DNA from 2 places in the Enterobacter sp. R4-368 genome. Region 1 is predicted to be linked to the other one. Evidence: predicted binding sites of a transcription regulator. Region 1 holds the regulator's gene; the other holds the start of a gene.
The links. Region 1 encodes LexA, which represses DNA repair genes until DNA is damaged. Its sites were predicted from a motif close to TNCTGTATGTACATACAGNA; they were not measured.
Positions count from the first base shown of each region.

Region 2: H650_RS04205 (YebG family protein) is a predicted target of LexA. The motif match lies at 1,783-1,802, and genes of this name have one in related genera.

Region 1 covers NC_021500.1:3,347,993-3,351,409, reverse strand. Annotated here, with positions in the region: gene dinF (MATE family efflux transporter DinF) at 1-828, opposite strand, end outside; gene lexA (transcriptional repressor LexA) at 910-1,527, opposite strand; gene H650_RS15750 (diacylglycerol kinase) at 1,636-2,004, opposite strand; gene plsB (glycerol-3-phosphate 1-O-acyltransferase PlsB) at 2,135-3,417, shown strand, end outside.
Region 2 covers NC_021500.1:909,732-913,148, reverse strand. Annotated here, with positions in the region: gene kdgA (bifunctional 4-hydroxy-2-oxoglutarate aldolase/2-dehydro-3-deoxy-phosphogluconate aldolase) at 1-289, shown strand, start outside; gene purT (formate-dependent phosphoribosylglycinamide formyltransferase) at 508-1,686, opposite strand; gene H650_RS04205 (YebG family protein) at 1,818-2,156, shown strand; gene yebF (protein YebF) at 2,215-2,565, shown strand; gene H650_RS04195 (tellurite resistance TerB family protein) at 2,660-3,319, shown strand; gene ptrB (oligopeptidase B) at 3,398-3,417, shown strand, end outside.

The sequences.
Region 1 (3,417 bases):
AAACATCATCAGCACCGCATTTGCCGCCACCGTCTCATCCCCGAGCCGGGCACCAAACACCGTTATCGAACCAAAGCAGAGTTGCAGCAGCAGCGAACGCAACATGATATCGCGGTTCAGCGCCAGCAAGCGCCGTACGCCACCGCGCCATGCATTTTTCAGCGTCAGCAATGAAATGCCGCGCATTACCAGTACGTGTCGCACCATCCATAAACCAATAGCGAAGGTGGCGTATTCTGCAATGACCGTGGCAAGTGCCGCACCTTGCACATTCATATGCAGCCCCATGACCAGCCACACATCGAGCACGATGTTGAGCAGATTCCCCACCACCAGCAATATCACCGGTGCACGCGCATACTGCACGCCGAGCAACCAACCGAGCAACACCAGATTGCCCAGCGAAGCAGGCGCACTCAACCAGCGAATATCCAGGAACCGTCGCGCCTGTTCCAGTACCGCCTCGCTACCGCCAGTGATATGCAGCGCCAGGTCGATAAGCGGCGTGCGCAACAGGGTAATCAACACGCCGGCCCCTAGCGCCAGCAGCAAAGGCTGGACTAACGCACGCGCCAGCGCGGGCGCATTTTTCGCGCCGAACGCCTGAGCTGTCAGGCCGGTGGTGCTCATGCGCAAAAAGAGCAGCAGCATAAAGAGAAAACTGGTCGCCGTTGCACCAATCGCCACACCACCCAGGTAAACCGGGCTGTCCAGATGCCCCACTACCGCCGTATCCACCAGCCCCAGTAATGGGACAGTGATATTCGAGAAGATCATCGGCAGCGCAAGCCGCCAGAGCGCTTTGTCAGATGCGGTTAGCAGTGGCATGGTTTGAATGTGAAATTTAATGAGGGAAAAGAGGAGATCGCTGCGGAACCTGAACCCGCCCCGCAGCAAAGCGAATGTGCGTTACAACCACGCGCCATTACGAATAACACCGACCGCCAGCCCTTCGATGGTGAAGTTTTGATCGCGAAGATCGACAACGATCGGGGAAAACTCGCTGTTTTCCGGCAACAGTTCGACGGTGTTACCCTGCTTTTTTAAACGCTTGACGGTCACTTCGTCTTCAATGCGCGCTACAACGACCTGGCCGTTACGCACATCCTGCGTTTTATGCACCGCCAGCAGATCGCCATCCATAATGCCAATGTCACGCATCGACATACCGCTAACGCGCAGCAGGAAATCCGCATGAGGTTTAAAGAGACTCGGATCGACCTGGTAATGGCCTTCGATATGCTGCTGAGCCAGCAGCGGCTCACCCGCAGCGACGCGACCAATCAGCGGTAAGCCGATATCGTCCTCTTCTTCTTCAAGCAGCAGACGAAGGCCGCGTGATGCGCCAGATACGATTTCGATAACCCCTTTGCGCGCCAGCGCTTTGAGGTGTTCTTCCGCCGCATTTGGGGAACGGAACCCCAATTGCTGTGCGATTTCCGCACGCGTTGGTGGCATACCGGTTTGAGTGATGCGATCGCGAATAAGATCGAACACCTCTTGCTGCCTGGCCGTTAATGCTTTCATCCCGCCCCCTGGGTGTATATACAGTTATGCTGTGAGTATATACAGCTAAAGGCGATTTTGGAACCAAATTTAAGCAAAAAACCAGGGCGTTATCGAATTCTGGAAGCGTTATCGAAAATGTGACCACAGTAATGCGATCCAAGTAAACAGCGCCAGCAGGATGGACATCAGCACCGCCGCCGACCCCATATCCTTCGCCCGCCCGGAAAGTTCATGGAATTCCGAACCAATTCTGTCTACCACGGCTTCGATAGCGCTGTTCAGAATTTCGACAATCATTACCAGCGTCACAGAACCAATCAGCAGTACGCGCGTCATTGTGTCAATATCGAGCCAGCAAGCGATTATAATTGCCAGGATAACCGCAACGGACTCCTGACGAAATGCCGCTTCATTAATCCAGGCGGCGCGAACGCCTTTCCAGGAGTATCCAGCGGCTTTAATGATCCGGGTGAAACCGGTGGTATTATTAGCCATTTAAAAGAACCTTTTTATTAAATTGGCGTCAATGTCTCAGCAAGCGCGCAGCGGTACAACAGAAATTATGTGCGCTTTCTGATATTCTTGCGGCGCAATGGCACTATTAACCAGAGGCTTTACATCCTTTATGTCCGGCTGGCCACGAATTTACTACAAATTACTGAATTTACCATTAAGCGTGCTGGTAAAAAGTAAATCGATCCCCGCAGAACCTGCACAGGAACTGGGTCTCGATACATCACGCCCCATCATGTACGTGCTGCCTTATAACTCAAAGGCAGATTTACTGACTTTACGCGCGCAGTGTCTGGCGCATGAGTTGCCCGATCCGCTGGAACCGCTGGAAATCGACGGCGCGTTGCTGCCGCGTTTCGTGTTTATCCACGGTGGGCCGCGCGTGTTCACTTATTACGCGCCAAAAGAAGAGTCGATCAAGCTGTTCCACGACTACCTGGATCTACACCGCAGCCATCCCGATTTGGACGTGCAAATGGTGCCGGTATCGGTGATGTTTGGCCGTTCGCCCGGACGTGAAAAAGGCGAAATTAATCCGCCGCTGCGCATGCTGAACGGCATCCAGAAATTCTTTGCTGTTTCCTGGCTTGGCCGCGACAGCTTTGTGCGTTTTTCACCGCCGGTTTCGCTGCGCCGTATGGCGACGGAGCACGGCACCGATAAAATTATCGCGCAAAAACTGGCGCGCGTGGCGCGTATGCACTTTGCCCGCCAGCGTCTGGCCGCAGTAGGCCCACGTCTGCCGGCGCGTCAGGATTTGTTTAACAAATTGCTCTCTTCTAAAGCGATTGCCCGCGCGGTCGAAGATGAAGCGCGCAGCAAAAAAATCTCCCATGATAAAGCGCAGCAAAACGCCATCGCGCTGATGGAAGAGATCGCCGCGAACTTCTCCTACGAGATGATCCGCTTGACCGACCGCATTCTGGGTTTTACCTGGAACCGTCTCTATCAGGGCATCAATGTGCATAATGCAGAGCGCGTACGCCAGCTGGCGCACGACGGTCACGAAATTGTCTATGTGCCCTGCCATCGTAGCCATATGGACTACCTGCTGCTCTCCTATGTGCTCTATCACCAGGGGCTGGTGCCGCCGCATATCGCTGCCGGTATCAACCTGAATTTCTGGCCCGCCGGGCCGATTTTCCGCCGCCTGGGCGCTTTCTTCATTCGCCGCACCTTTAAAGGCAACAAGCTCTATTCCACCGTGTTCCGCGAATATCTGGGTGAGCTGTTCAGCCGCGGTTATTCGGTAGAGTACTTCGTTGAGGGCGGGCGTTCGCGCACCGGACGTTTGCTGGATCCGAAAACTGGTACGCTGTCGATGACCATTCAGGCGATGCTGCGCGGCGGTACGCGCCCCATCACGCTGGTGCCGATTTACATCGGGTATGAACA
Region 2 (3,417 bases), 2.4 Mb from region 1:
TTCTGAACTGATGCTGGGTATGGACTACGGTCTGAAAGAGTTTAAATTCTTCCCTGCGGAAGCTAATGGCGGCACCAAAGCGCTGCAGGCGATTGCGGGTCCGTTCTCGCAGGTTCGTTTCTGCCCGACTGGCGGCATTTCTCCGGCTAACTACCGTGATTATCTGGCGCTGAAAAGCGTGCTGTGCATCGGTGGTTCCTGGCTGGTGCCGGCTGATGCGCTGGAAGCAGGTGATTACGATCGCATCACTAAACTGGCTCGCGAAGCTGTTGAAGGTGCGAAGCTGTAATTTTCGGCGGGGTTAAAGCCCGCCTGATAAAAGCCCGGTCGCATAAATGCCGACCGGGCTTTTTTTCTCTCACTCGTCCAGGGTGACGGCCGCTAAGAAGCTGATTCTGCTTTATTGCCCCCCGATTTGACTCTCAGGGGGCCGGCAGATGCAGATGCGGCTGTGAGGGATTTGTTCGCCTTCAGGAAGCAATCAATGCAACCTGCCGGGAAGGCTGTTTACCCGCTGACCTTCACCGCCGCCGCCGCCGCAACGGCATATTCCACCGCTTTTTCAACGTTATCTGCCACGGCCAGCGCGACGCCCATACGGCGGGAACCCGCAATTTCCGGCTTACCAAACAGACGCAACTGCACGCCAGCACCTACGGCGCTGTCCACCTTATCAAAGGTGACATTCTGACTGGTCAGGCGCGGCAGGATCACCGCCGAAGCGGAAGGACCATACTGACGAATAGCGCCAATGGGCATGCCGAGAAACGCGCGGACATGCAGGGCAAACTCGGAAAGATCCTGCGAAATCAAGGTCACCATGCCGGTATCGTGCGGGCGCGGCGAAACTTCGCTGAAGATAACGTCATCGCCGCAAACAAAAAGCTCAACGCCAAACAGGCCGTAGCCGCCAAGCGCCAGCACCACTTTGCTGGCGATAGCTTGCGCGCGCTCCAGCGCCAGGGGCGACATTTGCTGCGGTTGCCAGGATTCGCGGTAGTCGCCATCTTCCTGGCGATGCCCGACCGGCGCGCAGAAATGAACGCCGTCGACGGCGCTGATGGTCAGCAATGTGATTTCAAAATCAAAATTGACCACACCTTCAACAATGACACGCCCGGCACCGGCGCGGCCGCCTTGTTGGGCATATTCCCAGGCGCTTGCTAATTGATCGGCGCTTTTAATAAAGCTCTGCCCTTTACCGGAGGAGCTCATCACCGGTTTTACAATACAAGGTAAACCTATCTCCGCGACGGCTTGCTGAAATGCAGCTTCACTGTCGGCAAAGCGGTAACTGGAGGTGGGTAGTTGTAACTCTTCAGCCGCCAGGCGGCGGATGCCTTCACGGTTCATCGTTAGCTTGGTGGCGCGTGCGCAGGGGACGACATGCTGACCTTGCGCTTCCAGCTCAATCAGCGTATCGGTGGCGATAGCTTCGATTTCCGGCACGATAAAGTGAGGTCTTTCCTGTTCAACCAGTGCCTTCAACGCCGCGCCATCAAGCATATTGATCACATGCGAACGATGCGCAACATGCATCGCAGGTGCATCGGGATAGCGATCCACGGCGATCACTTCAATGCCCAGACGCTGACATTCGATGGCAACTTCCTTGCCCAGTTCACCAGAGCCTAATAACATCACGCGTGTTGCTGCGGGGCGCAGCGCAGTTCCTAAAAGAGTCATAGCATTGTACCGTTAGAAAAAATTTGCGCGCAGTATAAACGAAAACGTTTGCGCCTGTCTTTTATCACTTGCGGTGGTTTTTTCATCGCGCTACTATACTGTATAAATACACAGTTAAATGAGGCTGCATCATGGCGGTAGAAGTTAAATACGTTGTCATTCGTGAAGGTGAGGAAAAAATGTCTTTTGCCAGTAAAAAGGAAGCCGATGCTTACGATAAGATGCTCGATCTGGCCGAAGTCCTCGGTGACTGGCTTGCAACAGGGCCGGTAGATCTGGAAGACAACGCGCGCGATCAGATGGCGCTGTGGCTTGCTGAGCAAAAAGAGGCGCTTAACGGCATCCTGAAATCAGGCAAATTACCGGGCACGGAAGCTGAAGAAGCGGTAGCGCCGGTCGACTCTTCAGATTCTGAAGCGACTGACGCTGTGGATATCAAAACTGCAGCGAAGCGCGTGAAAGTCGCCTGAGCTTGCACTGCCAGCAATCTGTACCATGCTTTGAAGGGGTAAAAACCAGGAGATAAGCATGAAAATAGCAGGAGTTTTCGCCGGTTTGCTTTTGCTGGCAGGCAGTATGGCGGCGCATGCCGTTACGGATAAGTCGGTGAAATTTCCCTCGTGCGAGGGACTCAAGGCAGACGGCATTGCCGCCAGTGTTAAGCGGGATTATCTGCAGAATCGCATTGTCCGATGGGCTGATGATCAAAAGAAACTGGGTCAGGCCGATCCAGTCGCCTGGGTCAATCCGAAGGAAATTACCGGCAAGAATGATAAATGGGTTGTGCCGTTAACCGTACGCGGGAAAAGCGCGGACCTTCACTATCGAGTGACTATCGATTGTAAAGGCGGAACCGCAGAGTATCAGCCGCGATCGTAACACCGCATTTTCCCATTCTTTTCAGATATAGACACTTCCTGACATCCCCCTCGCTTACTCTGTGCGCACAACTGTCATGATAAGCGAGGGTTCTATGAGCTGGTTAAATCAACTGCAGTCATTGCTTGGTCAAAAAGGTGATACGCAGACGCCGTCTCCCGGTGGCCATGGACTCAACAATTTGTTGGTGCCGGGTGCATTAGGTGGCCTGGCGGGCCTGCTGGTCGCCAGTAAATCATCGCGCAAACTGCTCGCGAAATATGGCACCGGCGCTTTGCTGGTGGGTGGGGGAGCCGTTGCGGGCAGCGTGTTGTGGAATAAGTATAAAGATCGCATCCGGGATGCGCATCAAGGTGAGCCGCAATTTGGTCAGCACAATACGCCTCTGGATGTCCGCACTGAGCGGCTGATCCTGGCGCTGGTGTTCGCCGCTAAAAGCGACGGACACATTGATGATAAAGAACGTGCGGCGATAGAACAGCAGTTGCGTGAAGCAGGTGTGGAAGCGCAAGGGCAGCAACTGGTAGCGAATGCTATAGACCAGCCGCTGGACCCCGCGCGTCTGGCGCAGGGAGTGCAAAACGAAGAAGAAGCGCTGGAAGTTTACTTCCTGAGCTGCGCCGTTATCGATATCGATCATTTTATGGAACGCAGCTATCTGAACGCGCTGGGCGATGCGTTAAAAATTCCGCAAGATGTGCGAGAAGATATCGAGGCGGATCTCAAAAAGCAGAAATTAGCGCTTAGCTCATGATTTAAATTACGTTTCGCTTGCATCGCGCGTGGGTTTTGCCACCCTTATAGGTATGTAAAACCAAATAAGAATTGTGCTATGTCGCCAAAAGCAAAAAA